DNA from 3 places in the Geodermatophilus sp. SYSU D00815 genome. Region 1 is predicted to be linked to each of the others. Evidence: predicted binding sites of a transcription regulator. Region 1 holds the regulator's gene; each other region holds the start of a gene.
What was found. Region 1 encodes LexA, which represses DNA repair genes until DNA is damaged. Its sites were predicted from a motif close to TCGAACANNTGTTCGA; they were not measured.

Region 1 (5,001 bases):
TGGTGTGTAGCGGGTGGTGCTGACAGTTCTCGCTGGTCGTGCTCGGGTTCCGGCGCCGGCGCCGGAGGTGGTCCGCGGCCCGGTGGCTAGGTGCGCCCGCCCCGGCGGCGGGTCGGCGGGCCCTCCGGCGGCAGGCCCGGCAGCGGCGGGGTGCCGCCGGGCAGGTGGCGCGCGCGCAGCTCGGTGATCTCCTTCTCGAAGTCCTCGAGCGAGTCGAACGCGCGGTAGACGCTGGCGAAGCGGAGGTAGGCCACCTCGTCGAGCTCCCGCAGCGGGCGCAGGATGGCCAGGCCGACCTCCTGGCTGGGCACCTCGGCCGCACCGGTGGCGCGGATGGCGTCCTCGACCTGCTGCGCGAGCTGCTGCAGCTGCGCCTCGTCGACCGGCCGCCCCTGGCAGGCGCGGCGCACGCCGGCGACCACCTTGCTGCGGTTGAACGGCTCGCTCACCCCGCTGCGCTTGACGACGGCCAGCACCGCCTCCTCGACGGTGGTGAACCGGCGCCCGCAGGCGGGGCAGGACCGGCGTCGCCGGGTGGTGGCGCCCTCGTCGGCCTCGCGCGAGTCGATGACCCGGCTGTCGGGGTTGTGGCAGAACGGGCACCGCACGGCGATCGACCCCCTCCCGCGGCTCGCCCCAGGCCCCGCCCGACCCGCTCCCTGTGGACCCCCCTGGGGACATCCGGTGGACGTCCCGGGGAGAACCTGAGGACCGGGTGTGGACGGGCTTACAGACCTGTAACTACTAGATGTAGGGGAACCCTAGGGCGGGCTCCACTACATGTGCAAGACGACGCGCGAGACTTCTGTTCCGCCGTGACCAGCCGCAACACCGCGACCCAGCAGTCACACGACACGCCGCGCGACTCGCCCACGCGGGTGGCGACCGCCGAGCCGCGGGTGCATCCTGCGCACCCCGCGGCACACCGGGAGCGGGCGGCCGGTGATCCGGCGGGGACCCCGCCCGGCCCTAGACCCCGGTGAGCGTGTCGTCCCAGCGGGCGGCCCGGGGCTTGGGCACCGCACCTGCGCGCCCCACCCCGTCGAGGCGCATCGGCCGGGTGAAGAGGTCGGGCTCGGGCGAGGGGACCACCGCGGGGACGGGCGCTTCGGGGCCCCGCGGGGCGGGAACCCGTGGGGCCTGCCCGGTCGCGGCGACGAGCACGCCCGTGTCGGCGGCACGGTGCCGACCGGTGCCGGCCGGCGCGGCCGGCGCGCGGTGCCGCCCCGCCGGGACGGGCGCCTCCACCGCCGGGAACTCCGCGGTCTCCCCCACGACCCGGGAGTCGGCACGCCGGCGCCGGCCGGCCGGGTGGCTCGCGCGGCTCGCCGCGTCGCCCCGGTACGCCGGCAGCCCCCGGGTCGCGGCCGGGTCGGCCACGGTGCCCGTCGCACGCGCGGCCCCGGGCGCGGCCGGACGCCCGCGGCGCGCCGCCCCGGCGGTCGCCACGTCGGCCAGGCGCATGCTGCGGGTGGCGGCGGGGTCGTCGGCCGACGTGGGCGCGACCGCGAGGCGCCGCTCCGGCAGGCGGAGGCACTCGAGCTCCGTCCACACGGACTCCTCGACGCCACCCACGGTGAGCCGGACCCGCACCTGGCAGCCGCCGTCGGCGTCGTGCCGCCAGCCGAGGAGCGAGCCGGGCAGCCACTCGCCCGCCGAGTAGACCTCGACGGCCTGCGGCTGGCTGGTGAACACCGCTGCACGACTTCCCATGGCGCCTGGCACGCGACGACCGTATGCGTCCGGGTCAGCACAGAGCGTGAAGGCTCGGGTACTGAGGGTTGACGAAGTCGAGCCCTCGATCTTGTCGGTGTCCTTGCGGCCGGCCGCCCGTCCGTCGACCCCACCGCCCCGCTCGGGGGACCTCAGGGCAGCTCCAGCACCTGCCCCGGCACCAGCGCGGTGCCGTCGAGGTGGTTGACCCGCTGGAGGGCGTCGACCACGGCCCGGACGTCCTGGCCGGGGGCGAGCGTGCCCGCGATCGACCACAGCGTGTCACCCGGCCGCACGACCACGCGGCTCTCCCCCACCAGCTGCAGGCCGGCCTCGTCCCCTCCCGTGACGAGCGGCCCCACCCAGGCCCCCAGTGCCACCCCGGCGCCGAGCGCGAGGACCACGGCCATCCGGCGGGCTCGCCGGGTGAGCCGCACCGGGGCCGGCCGCGGCCGCCGCCGGGGCGTGCACCCTCCGTGCACCGTGCGCACGGTCGGCGCCGGCGGCGCGGCGGGCGCCCGACCGCCCGGCGCCCGGCCGGGTACCGGGCGGCGCGGGCGGGGTGGGGGCGGGACGGCGGCAGGCGTCCGCCCGACCCGGGCGCGCGTCGGACCGGGGACCTCCACCGCCGGGCGGACGGGGTGCGCGGGGCGGGCCACGGCCCGCAGCGACGGGCGCCACGGCGCCTGCACCGCCTCGTCGAACTCCAGCACGGCCTGCTGCACGCTTCCCACGGCCACTCCTCCCGACGTTGCGGACCCGTCGCGTTCTCGAACGTCTGTTCGAATCGAACGCCTGATCGATGTCTACCGGAGCGCGCCGACAGAAGCGACCCGACACGGCCGCCCTTCGAACGTGTGTTTGATTCTTCGCGTCGACAGCGCTACCGTCTGCCACGACGACGGACGGACGCGTGGGACGGTGGGCACCGGCCCGGCGGGCGAGGAGGAGACGTGGCGAGCACGAGGGGGACGTCGGGCGGTCGCCGGGCAGCCGGCGACGGCACGGGGACGAGCACCCGGCGCCGGGCCGCGGCCACCGCGGAGCCGGCCGGGACGGCGACGGAGGAGCGGACGGCCGCCGTCCGCGCCTTCCCCGACCGCGCGGACGCCGGCGACGGGCTCACCCAGCGGCAGCGCCGTGTCCTCGAGGTCATCCGCGACTCGGTCGAGCGGCGCGGCTACCCGCCGTCGGTGCGGGAGATCGGCGAGGCGGTCGGGCTCTCCTCGGCGTCCTCGGTCGCGCACCAGCTGTCGGTGCTGCAGAAGAAGGGCTGGCTGCGCCGCGACCCCAACCGCCCCCGCGCCCTCGACGTGCGGCTGCCCGGCGACCACGCCCTGCCCGCGGCCCCCGTGGCCGACGACGCGGCGCCGGCGCCCACCTACGTCCCGCTCGTGGGCCGGATCGCCGCCGGTGGGCCGGTGCTCGCCGAGCAGGCGGTCGAGGACGTCTTCCCGCTGCCGCGCGAGCTGGTCGGCGACGGCACGCTGTTCATGCTCAAGGTGGCCGGTGACTCGATGGTCGAGGCGGCGATCTGCGACGGCGACTGGGTGGTCGTGCGACAGCAGCCGACCGCCGAGAACGGCGAGATCGTCGCGGCCATGATCGACGGCGAGGCCACCGTCAAGACCTACAAGCGCCGCGACGGGCACGTCTGGCTGCTGCCCCACAACCCAGCGTACGAGCCCATCCCGGGTGACGACGCGACGATCCTCGGCCGGGTCGTCACCGTCCTGCGCCGGGTCTGAGCCCGGCCCGCGGGGCGGGGTCCTAGACCCCGCTCCGCCGCAGCCGCCGGAGCAGGCTGCCCACCCCCACGACGATCGTGGCGACCGCCGCGGCGACGAGCGCCGCGGTGAAGGTGGGCGGGCCCGCGCCGGTCGCGCCGGGCGCGGCCGACGACGCCGCGGCGGCCACCGGTGCCAGCTGGGCGGTCGCCGCCACGAGCGTCACGTTCCCCGGTGGCCCCTCGCCGGCGACCACGAGCTGGCGGTCGTCGGCGCTGAAGCTGATCGCCTCGCCCTGCGGCTCGGCGGGTAGGGCGAGGCGCACCGGTTCGCCGGCGAGCGCACCGGGCACGTCGGAGCCGCTCAGCGGCCACACGTAGGCGTCGGTGTAGGTGCGCAGCGCCAGCAGACGCCCGTCGCGGGAGACCGCTCCCCCGGTGGCCATGAGCTGGCCGGCCCGGCCTACCGGACCGCCCTGGGTGCCGGTCAGGGTGAAGCTCACGGTGCCGACGCGCTCGAGGGGCACCGTCCCGCCGTCGGCCAGCGGCGCGGCCGGCCGGTAGACGCCGCTCGCGCCGAGCACCTCCTTGGTGACCAGGTACGGGGTGCCGTCCGGGGCCAGCAGCAGCGACTCCGCGTCGTGCGGACCGTCGGGGTAGGTCAGCCGGTGGACGCCGGTGCTCCCGTCCGGCCGCAGCGCCAGCAGCGCGACCGTCGGCCGGTCGAGCCGGTTGTCGCCGATGTCGGCCAGCCACACCGTGCCGTCCGCGCCGACGGCCAGGTCCTCGGGGTCGTAGGGGTCGACCGTGCCGGTGCGCGACTCCACCACCTGGCAGGCGGCGTCGAGCACGTGGACGGCCAGCTGCTCGCCGCCGTCGTTCATCGCCACCATGCGGTCGCCCACGACGACCAGGCCCGACAGCTCGGCCAGCCGGGGATCGGTGACCTGGCACAGCGTCTGCGGCGCGCCGGAGCCACCGGCGGCCGACCCGGGTGCGGCGGGCGCCGCGCCGGCGGGGACGGCGGGGCCGAGGGCGAGCGTCGCGACGAGCGCGCCGGCCGTCAGGAGGCGCGCGGGCACGCGACTACGCGGACCGGCCGTCTCGGGCACGAACCCAGCGTGACAGAACCGTCGCGTCGAGTGCATGCACCACGCCCAGCAGCAGGATGCCGACGGCGCCGCCCACGACCGCGTCGGTGACCCAGTGGAAGTCCAGCGACACCATCGCCACGGCCGTGGCGACGGGGCCCAGGATCGACAACCACCACAGCGCGCGCTGCACCCGGGCGGGCAACCCGAACTCCACGGCCTGCCAGCGGGCGACGCCCCACATGAGGACGGCGTTGGCGACGTGGCCCGACGGGTAGGACTCGCCGTCCCGGTGGAAGAACGAGCCGGGGTACGCCGGGGCGGTGCGGCCGGTGCCGTACTTGAAGCCGTAGACCACCACGGTGAGCAGGAAGAGCGCCACCAGGACGCGCAGCAGCGGCAGCAGCGTGCGGCGCGACCAGCAGGTGTAGCCGACCAGCACGGCCAGCATCAGCAGGATGAACCCGCGGC
Region 2 (5,001 bases), on a different contig from region 1:
GCCCCACACGCCGACCAGCTCGGCGTCGGGGTGCTCGGCGAGGCTGGCCGCGTGGATCTCCCGGGCCCAGAAGCCGGTGCCGAGGACGCCGAACCGCATGTCAGACCGCGCCGAACTGGCGGTCGCCGGCGTCGCCGAGGCCGGGGACGATGTACGCCTTCTCGTTCAGGCCCTCGTCGACGCTGGCGGTGAAGACCCGCAGCGGCAGCCCGCTCTCCTCCAGCCGGCGCAGCCCCTGCGGTGCGGCGAGGGCGCACAGCACGGTGATGACCGGGGCGCCGCGCTCGGTGAGCAAGCCGCAGCAGTGCACCAGCGAGCCGCCGGTGGCCAGCATCGGGTCGAGGACGAAGACGTGCCGGCCGACGAGGGTCTCCGGCAGGGAGGCCATGTAGGCCTCGGGCTGGAAGGTGACCTCGTTGCGGGCGAGGCCGACGAAGCCCATCTGCGACTCGGGCAGCATGCGGTGCGCGGTGTCGGCCATGCCGAGACCGGCGCGCAGGACGGGGACGATCAGCGGCGGCGCGGCCAGCCGGTAGCCGACGGTCTCGGTGACCGGGGTGGTGATCGGCTCCCGGCGCAGCTCGAGGTCGCGGGTGGCCTCGTAGACCAGCATCTGGGTGAGGTCGCGCAGCGCCGCCCGGAAGTTGGCGTTGTCGGTGCGCTCGTCCCGCATGCGGGAGAGCCGGGCACGGGCGAGCGGGTGGTCCACGACGGTCAACTGCACGGGCGACACCGTAGCGGCCTGCGGTGTCACGGGTTGACCGCCAGGAAGGCGAAGGCCGCCAGCAGGACGAGGTGGACGACGCGCTGCAGGCGCGTGGCCCGACCGGGGACGACGGTGAGCATCCCGACCACGACGGTGACCGCCAGCAGCACCACCTGCGTCGGCCCCAGCCCGAGCAGCAGCGGTCCGTCGAGCCAGATGGAGGCGACCGCGATCGCCGGGATGGTGAGGCCGATGCCCGCCATCGCGGAGCCGAAGGCGAGGTTGCGGCTGATCTGCAGGCGGTCGCGGCGGGCGGCGCGGGCCGCGGCGAGGGTCTCGGGCAGCAGCACCAGCAGGGCGATCACCACGCCGACGACCGACTGGGGGTAGCCGACCGCGGCGACGGCCTCCTCGATGGCCGGCGACTCCACCTTGGCCAGGCCCACCACCGCGACCAGCAGACCCAGGCTGGTGAGCGCGGCCCGCGGGGTGGGCGGTGCGGCGTGCTCCTCCGCCGCGACGGCGAGGACCAGCAACCCGAACGGCTCCCCCACCCGGCGCGCGATGACCTCGGCGTGGTGGACGGCCGACAGCACCGCACCCACCAGCACCAGGGCGACGACCAGCTCGACCACGACGGGCAGCGAGCGACCCCAGGTGCCCACGAGCACGACCAGCGCGAGGACCGGGACGGCCGTGGTCCAGGTCAGCAGGGGGTGCCGGGTCGCGGTCGCCATGCGCCCACGCCGGCACAGCCGTGGTCCCCGCCTAGTGGATCAGCCGGCGCGGGCGAGTTCGGGGTCGTCGGCCGGTGGTCGGATCACGTGGATCCCGGTGCCGTCGGGGCGGTAGGTGTGCCAGCGGCCGGCGGTGTCGCGTTCGACGCGGAAGCCGTGGCGGACCTGGGTGTGGTGCCGCTCGCGGAGCAGCCCGCTGTTCGCCAGTGACGTCTCCCCGCCGAGCGCCCAGTGGAGGAGGTGGTGCACCTCCTCCACCAGTGCGGGGCGTCGTAGCCTGCGAATGGAAGGACCCCGCTGCCCCCCACGCCTCGCCCGCTCGGCGCGGGCCCCTGCAGCGGGGCCGCGGCCGAGGTCGAGGGGTTCGCCGTCGGGGCCGAGGACGATGCGGGTGAGGTCGGCGTCGCAGGCGGCCCAGCGGGCGCGGGCGGCGGAGAGCACGCCGCCGCAGCCGAGCTGCGCCGAGGCCGGGCCGGTGGCCGGGTCGACCAGGTCGGCGGCGTCGACCGTGACCACGGCGTGCGGCTTCACCCCGCGCAGCAGCGGCGGGGTGCCGCAGCCGAGGTGGATGTCGGCCAGCTGCACCAGAGCGTCGGCCGACTGCTGGGCGCGGGTGCGGGTGTCGCCGGCGGGGCGGTCGGCCTGTCGGAGCGACTCCAGCGCCGCGGTGACCTTCTCCGCGCCGAGCGGGTCGAGGTGGAACCGGCCGGTGGCCGACCCGTCGGCGTGCCGGGCGATCGACAGGAACCGTTGCTCGGTGGGGTCCGGTTCCGGGCCGTCGGCGTCGAGCCGGGCCAGGTAGGTGTGCACCAGCCGGGCGGTGTCGGTGTGCTCGTGCGCCGCGGCGAAGCCGGCCCGCACCGCGGCCCCGGCGGGCAGGTCCACCCCCTGGGCGGCGGCGAGCGCGGCCGGCCGGGGTGCGGTGATCTTGCCGATCAGGTCGGCCTGGTCGGCGGTGATCGCCCCGGCCGCGTGCGCGGCGGCGAGGGCGGGCAGCTGCTCCAGTGCCCGCCCGACCCGCACCAGATGGGACGCCGCCGAGGGCGAGAGCCGGCCGTGCCCGCGCAGCCACGACTGCGCCGTCCTCTGCCCGTCCCCGGCGAACGCCCGTTTGCTGTCGGCGGCGCGGACCCTGCGGGCCAGCTCGGCGTCGATGCGGTTGCGGGCCTCGACGAGATCGACGGTGTCCTCGAGCAGCTGCGGGCCGGTGCGCGCGTGCAGGTCGGCGCCGGCGAGCGCGTCGAGCACTGCGGCCAGCTGCTCCACGAGCACCTCCCGACCCCGAGTCGTACATGTGTTCGAAGTCTACCGCCGCCAGGGTAGAACGGCGACCCGGATCCCCAGTTCAGTGGCCTGTCCACAGATCGCGGACGGGTCTGGACACCAGGGAGTGACGGGTATCGAGGCGGCAGGACCGGGCAGGGGACAATGATCGGCATGACCCACGTGCTCGAGCCCGACGCGCTGTCGGCGCACGCACGGCCCATCGCCGGGCCGCTGCCGCCGTACGACGACGTCACCCGGTCCGATTCGGCGTTCCGCGCCTTCCTGCACGGGCTGCCCGGCGTCGACCAGGTCGGCGCCGAGGCCCGCGCCGCCCAGCTCGGCACCCGCTCGATCAAGACCACCGCCAAGGCGTGGGCCATCGACACGGCCATCTCGATGGTCGACCTGACCACGCTCGAGGGCGCCGACACCCCGGGCAAGGTGCGCAGCCTGGCGGCCAAGGCCCGCCGTCCCGACCCGACCGATCTCACCGCGCCGCAGGTGGCCGCCGTCTGCGTGTACGGCGACCTCGCCGGCGTCGCGAAGGAGGCGGTCGCGGGCACCGGCATCCACGTCGCCTCCGTCGCCACCGCCTTCCCCAGCGGCCGGGCCAGCCGCGCCGTCAAGCTGGCCGACGTGCAGGACGCGGTCTCCAACGGCGCCGACGAGATCGACATGGTCATCGACCGCGGCGCCTTCCTCGCCGGCCGCTACCTCGACGTCTACGAGGAGATCGTCGCGGTGAAGGAGGCCTGCGGCGACGCGCACCTGAAGGTCATCCTCGAGACCGGTGAGCTGGTCACCCTCGACAACGTCCGGCGGGCGAGCTGGCTGGCCATGCTGGCCGGCGGCGACTTCATCAAGACCTCGACCGGCAAGGTCTCCCCCGCCGCCACCCTGCCGGTGACCCTCGTGATGCTCGAGGCGGTGCGCGACTTCCGCGCCGCCACCGGCCGGCAGATCGGCGTCAAGCCCGCCGGCGGCATCCGGACGACGAAGGACGCGGTCAAGCACCTCGTCCTGGTGAACGAGACGGCCGGCGCCGACTGGCTGACCCCCGACTGGTTCCGCTTCGGCGCCTCCAGCCTCCTCAACGACCTGCTCCTGCAGCGGCAGAAGCTCCGCACCGGCCACTACTCCGGCCCCGACTACGTCAGCGTGGATTGATGAGCACCGTCTTCGAGTACGCCCCCGCCCCCGAGTCGCGGTCGATCGTCGACGTCGCGCCGTCCTACGGCCTGTTCATCGACGGCGAGTTCGTCGACGGCAGCGGCGAGGCGTTCAAGACCGTCAACCCGGCCACCGAGGAGGTCCTCTCCGAGGTCGCCAGCGGCACCGAGGCCGACGTCGACCGCGCGGTGAAGGCCGCCCGCCGCGCGTTCACCAAGACCTGGGGCCCGATGCGCCCGGCCGACCGGGGCAAGTACCTGTTCCGCATCGCCCGGTTGCTGCAGGAGCGCGCCCGCGAGTTCGCCGTCCTGGAGTCGCTGGACAACGGCAAGCCGATCCGGGAGTCCCGCGACGTCGACGTCCCCCTGGCCGCGGCGCACTTCTTCTACCACGCCGGCTGGGCCGACAAGCTCGAGCACGCGGGCCTCGGGCCGGCGCCGCGGCCGCTCGGCGTGGCCGGTCAGGTCATCCCGTGGAACTTCCCGCTGCTCATGCTGGCGTGGAAGGTGGCGCCGGCGCTGGCCACCGGCAACACCGTCGTCCTCAAGCCGGCCGAGACCACCCCGCTCTCCGCGCTGCTGTTCGCCGAGGTCTGCCGGCAGGCCGACCTCCCGCCCGGCGTGGTCAACATCGTCACCGGCGCCGGCGACACCGGCCGGGCCGTGGTCGAGCACGAGGACGTCGACAAGGTCGCGTTCACCGGCTCGACGGAGGTGGGCCGCTCGATCGCCCGCGCGGTCGCCGGCACCCGCAAGAAGCTGACGCTGGAGCTCGGCGGCAAGGCGGCGAACATCGTCTTCGACGACGCCCCGATCGACCAGGCGGTCGAGGGCATCGTCCAGGGGATCTTCTTCAACCAGGGCCACGTCTGCTGCGCGGGCTCCCGGCTGCTGGTGCAGGAGTCGATCCACGACGAGGTCATCGCCAGCCTGCAGCGGCGGATCGGCACGCTGCGCGTCGGCGACCCGCTGGACAAGAACACCGACATCGGCGCGATCAACTCCGCCGAGCAGCTCGCGCGCATCCGCGAGCTGTCCGAGGTCGGCGAGGCCGAGGGCGCCAACCGCTGGCAGCCCGCCTGCGAGCTGCCGGCGCGCGGCTACTGGTTCCCGCCGACCGTCT
Region 3 (5,001 bases), on a different contig from region 1:
CGTTGCCGGTGGCGAGAGGTCAGTTGGCCATGTCCACGAAGCGGCTGTAATGACCCTGGAAGGCGACGGTGACGTTCGCCGTCGGACCATTCCGGTGCTTCACCAGCATGATGTCCGCTTCCCCGGCGCGCGGGGATTCCTTCTCGTACATGTCTTCTCTGTGGATCATCATGACCATGTCCGCATCTTGTTCGATCGAACCCGATTCGCGGAGGTCGGACAGCATTGGCTTTTTGTCCTGGCGCTGTTCGGAGCCACGATTCAGCTGACTCATCGCGATGACCGGGACCTCCAACTCCTTGGCCAGGAGCTTGAGAGCGCGGGAGAACTCCGAGACTTCCTGCTGGCGGCTCTCGACCTTCTTCCCGGAGGTCATGAGCTGCAGGTAGTCGATGACGACCAGTTTGAGGTCGTTTCGCTGCTTGAGCCGCCGCGCCTTGGCGCGGATCTCCATCATCGTCATGTTCGGCGAGTCGTCGATGTAGAGGGGCGCGTCGGCGACCTCGCCCATGCGGCGCGCGAGCTTGGACCAGTCCTCGTCGGACAGCGTGCCGGCGCGCATGTGGTGCAGCGGCACCTTCGCCTCCGCGGAGAGCAGACGCATGGTGATCTCGTGCTTGCTCATCTCGAGCGAGAAGATCACGGTCGCCTGGTGGTTCTTGATCGCGGCTGACCGCGCGATGTCGAGACCCAGCGTCGAGTTGTGCGTCGGGATGAAGCTGCGGCCGGCCAGGAACAGGTGGTCCTCGGCGTCGACCTGGATGCAGCGCACCGGCACGCTGGGGATGGGCCGCACCTCGGTGATGAAGCGCGACCCGCGGGCGGTGAATGTCCGGGCGCCCCGCTCCTTGTGCAGGAGCTTCTTGCGCTCGAGCACGAAGACCTCGTCGTCGGTGCTGAACGTGAGCGTGTAGCAGGTCGACGAGCTCTCCGAGCGACCACGTACGCGCTCCGTGCTCATCCGCACGCGGTAGCCCAGGCTCGCGACCAGCTCACGGGCATCCTCGGCCAGGCGCCGGCTGGTCACCGCGAGCTGGACCACTCCGCTCGGCGCGACCGTGCCGCCGGTGTCCAGCAACCCGGCGAGCAGCGCCCGGCGCTGCGCGACGGATGCGCGCAGGTACCGCGTCGGGATGTGCTTGTCCCCGAGCACGCCGAGCTTGCGGAGAAGCGCCTGGACCGTGCCGTGGTCGTCCCGGCAGGGCTGGCACTGCGCCATCCCGGACGACGGTCCTCCGCAGTCGGAGCAGGACGCCTGGCGTCCGACTCCGGCGCCGGCGCGCAACGCCCCACCGCAGGCCTTGCCGCACGTCTGCAGCTGGGAGGTCTTCGCGACGAACGAACGACCGCACACGGGGCAGGGGCGCTCGACCGGCCCCGGCCGCTGCGGCAGGCGGAGCGCGTAGCGGCCGTCGACGTCCGTGGGGACGACCACGAGACCCTCGGCCTCGATGTAGGCGGCGATCTCGGGGTCTGCGCTCGTGTACTGGGCAGCGGCCGACGTCCCGTCACCCAGCCAGACCCCGAGGGCGTACGGCGGGACGAGGAGGTCGGCCTCGGGCAGGGTCAAGGGCCCGGCGTTCGTCACCGAGTGGTTGAGCCGCGCGTCCTTGGTGGCGCACCGCACCGTGGCGGCGATCTCCTCGGTCGTGCGGACCGCGGCGAACGTGCCCTGGCTGCGGCAGCGGTTGTAGCCGGTGGCCGCCGCCTGGGCGGACCTGCGGCTGGCGCGGGTCTCCGTGAGCCACTGGTGCTGGGCGTCGGCGACGATGACCGAACCGTCGGAGAAGTGCACCTCGTAGCAGGGGCGGCCGGTCATCACCTCGGTGGCGGCGACGACCGTCGTCGGCCGGCCGTCGGAACCCATGACCCGGTCGCCGACGCGGACCTCGCCCATCGTCGTCCACCCGGTCGGCGTGGCGATGGGGGTGTCGAGGGCCAGCGCCTTGCCGACACCCGGCCTCGCCGCGATGACGACCATCTGGCCCGCCTGCAGGCCGTTCGTGAGCTCGTCGAGGTCGCGGATGCCCGTGGGGACGCCGCGGCTGACGCCGCCGCGCGAGGCGATCGCGTCGAGCTCGTCCATCGTCGGCTGCAGGATGTCCTCGAGGCGCGAGTAGTCCTCGCTCATCCGCTTCTCGGTGACCTCGTAGATCTCCTGCTGCGCCCGGTCGACGATGTCGTCGACGTCGCCGCGCCCGCCGGCCGCGCCGTACCCGAGCTGCACGACGCGGGTGCCGGCCTCGACGAGCCGGCGCAGGGTGGCCTGCTCGGCCACGATCTGGGCGTAGTAGCCGGCGTTGGCGGCCGTGGGCGTGGACTGGATCAGCGTGTGCAGGTAGACCGCGCCGCCCATCTTGGACAGCTGGTCGGTGCGGTTGAGCTCGGCGGCGACGGTGATCGCGTCGGCCGGCTCACCGCGGCCGTAGAGGTCGAGGATCGTGTCGTAGATGACCTGGTGGGCCGGGCGGTAGAAGTCGTTGCCGTGGAGGACCTCCACGACGTCGGCGATCGCGTCCTTGCTCAGCAGCATGCCGCCGAGCACCGACTGCTCGGCCGCGACGTCCTGCGGCGGCTGGCGGTCGTACTCGGGTGCCGAAGGCACCGGCCGGCTGAACTCGTCGGCGACTGCCACGCCGAACCCCTCCATCTACTCTCTGCGCACCCGCGAACAGACCCCGGCCGATGGCCGGGGTCTGGTGGGGGAAGCACCAGGACGCGACACGCGTGGCTCGAACGTCTGTTCGGGCCAGTTCTACCGCCGGGGACCGACAAGTTCCGGCCGGGCGGTGAGCGAGAGAGACGTTAGGAATCGCGGACGGACCAGTCCAACACCGGTGGGGACGTCTTTCTGCACAACTTGTGGACAAGTCGGTGGACGGACGCATGTCGACATGTGGAGAGGCGTCGGGACAGCCGCCGGACACCCGCCGTCTTCCCCGGCGCCACCTGCGCGAAGGCCGTGCACCGCCTGTGGACGGGAGAAAGTCGGGAAATACCTGCGCGTCGCCCCCCGGCGTGTCGCGGCCGCCGTCCGTCGGGGCGCAGGAGTCCCACCGTCCACAGCCGCCCGGACCACCCGGAACGGGGCCCGCGGACGTCGAGGAGGCGATCCGTGCCCGGGACGCGCGACGACGCGCCGACGACCCGTGCCCGCACCGCCTTCTCGGCGCCGGGCCCGCTCGGGCGGCCCCGGGAACGCCGCGAGGGGCGCCGGACCGGAGTCCGACGCCCCTCGGGCGGTGGGCGGGCCCGCGCAGGGCCCTGCTCTCAGGCGGCGACGACGTCGATCACCAGCGAGGCGGTGACCTCCGGGTGCACCCGCACGGTGACGGTGTGCTGGCCGGTCGTCTTGATGCTGCTCGGCAGCTCGATCCGGCGACGGTCGAGCTCCGGGCCGCCGGCGGCGGTGACCGCGGCGGCGACGTCGGCGGTGGTGACCCGGCCGAACAGCCGGCCCTCGGCGCCGGCGCGCGCCGGCACGCGGACGGTCAGGTTGCCCAGCCGCCCGGCGATGGCCTGGGCCTCCTCGAGGGAGCGCACGTCGCGGGCGGCACGCGCCCGGCGCAGGGCCTCCACCTGCTTCTCGGCCCCGCGGGTGGCCTTGATGGCCAGGCCGCGCGGCAGGAGGTAGTTGCGGCCGTAACCGCCCTTGACCTCGACGGTGTCACCGGAGCTGCCGAGCCCGGTGACCTCCTGCGTGAGGATCAGCTTCATCGTGCTCATGGTCAGCGCGCCGTGGAGGTGTAGGGCAGCAGGGCCATCTCACGGCTGTTCTTGACCGCCGTGGCGACGTCCCGCTGGTGCTGGCTGCAGTTGCCGCTCACGCGGCGGGCACGGATCTTGCCGCGGTCGGAGATGAACTTCCGCAGCAGGGCCGTGTCCTTGTAGTCGATGTAGGTCGCCTTGTCCTTGCAGAACTGGCAGACCTTCTTCTTGGGCTTGCGAACGGGTGGCTTGGGCACCGGAGTCTCCAGAAATCAGTACGAGAGGTGTGTGGCCCCGCTGCAGGGGCCCGCGCCGAGCGGAGCGAGGCGTGGGGGCAGCGGGGTCCTTTCTCAGAAGGGCGGCTCGTCGGACGGGCCGGCGGGCGTCGACCACGGGTCGCCGGCACCGCCACCGCCCCCGCCGCCGAAGCCGCCACCACCGCCGCCGAAGCCGCCGCCACCCTCACCGCGCGAGGCGCGGGTGACCTTGGCCGTGGCGTACCGGAGCGAGGGGCCGATCTCGTCGACCTCCAGCTCGATGACGGTGCGCTTCTCGCCTTCCTTGGTCTCGAACGAGCGCTGCTTGAGCCGGCCGGTCACGATGACCCGCGAGCCGCGGGTCAGGGACTCGGCGACGTTCTCCGCCGCCTGGCGCCAGACGTTGCAGCGGAGGAACAGCGCCTCGCCGTCCTTCCACTCCTGCGACTGGCGGTCGAAGGTCCGCGGCGTGGAGGCCACGGTGAAGTTGGCGACGGCGGCGCCCGACGGCGTGAAGCGCAGCTCCGGATCGGCGGTGAGGTTGCCGATCACGGTGATGACGGTCTCGCCGGCCATGCTCAGTGGACCTCGGGCCGGAGCAGCTTCGTGCGCAGGACCGACTCGTTCAGGTTGAGCTGCCGGTCGAGCTCGGCCACGGCGGCGGGCTCGGCCTGGATGTCGATGACGGCGTAGATGCCCTCGACGTGCTTCTTGATCTCGTAGGCCATGCGGCGACGGCCCCAGATCTCGGTCTTCACGGTGCCACCCGCCTTGGTGACGACCGTCAGGAACCGGTCGAGGGAGGGCGCGATCGTGCGCTCCTCCAGGTCGGGGTCGAGGATGACCATCAGTTCGTAGTGACGCACGGAGAACCCCACCTCCTCTGGTCTGGGCGGCTGCAGTCGGTCTGCAGCAGGAGGGTCGTACACGCGTCGCGCGCCCCGGCAGCCGCCGGAACGCGCGCGGACAAGGCTACCAGCGCTCCAGCGCTCCCCGTCCGCCGACCGGGGGGCGGACCGTCGCCGGGGAGGAGGGG

Region 2: the regulator LexA is predicted to act here: its motif matches at 2,730-2,745, upstream of ACI78S_RS10230 (DUF222 domain-containing protein).
Region 3: the regulator LexA is predicted to act here: its motif matches at 2,733-2,748, upstream of dnaB (replicative DNA helicase).

What each region holds. Positions count from the first base shown of each region.
Region 1 is NZ_JBJGYO010000015.1:49,477-54,477, reverse strand. It holds gene nrdR (transcriptional regulator NrdR) at 87-608, opposite strand; gene ACI78S_RS16610 (hypothetical protein) at 970-1,713, opposite strand; gene ACI78S_RS16605 (LysM peptidoglycan-binding domain-containing protein) at 1,866-2,447, opposite strand; gene lexA (transcriptional repressor LexA) at 2,667-3,461, shown strand; gene ACI78S_RS16595 (hypothetical protein) at 3,484-4,521, opposite strand; gene ACI78S_RS16590 (phosphatase PAP2 family protein) at 4,526-5,001, opposite strand, start outside.
Region 2 is NZ_JBJGYO010000007.1:30,180-35,180, forward strand. It holds gene ACI78S_RS10215 (Gfo/Idh/MocA family protein) at 1-99, opposite strand, end outside; gene upp (uracil phosphoribosyltransferase) at 101-724, opposite strand; gene ACI78S_RS10225 (hypothetical protein) at 751-1,443, opposite strand; gene ACI78S_RS10230 (DUF222 domain-containing protein) at 1,483-2,715, opposite strand; gene deoC (deoxyribose-phosphate aldolase) at 2,881-3,876, shown strand; gene ACI78S_RS10240 (aldehyde dehydrogenase family protein) at 3,876-5,001, shown strand, end outside.
Region 3 is NZ_JBJGYO010000004.1:229,582-234,582, reverse strand. It holds gene dnaB (replicative DNA helicase) at 20-2,635, opposite strand; gene rplI (50S ribosomal protein L9) at 3,271-3,717, opposite strand; gene rpsR (30S ribosomal protein S18) at 3,729-3,965, opposite strand; gene ACI78S_RS07160 (single-stranded DNA-binding protein) at 4,059-4,541, opposite strand; gene rpsF (30S ribosomal protein S6) at 4,544-4,831, opposite strand.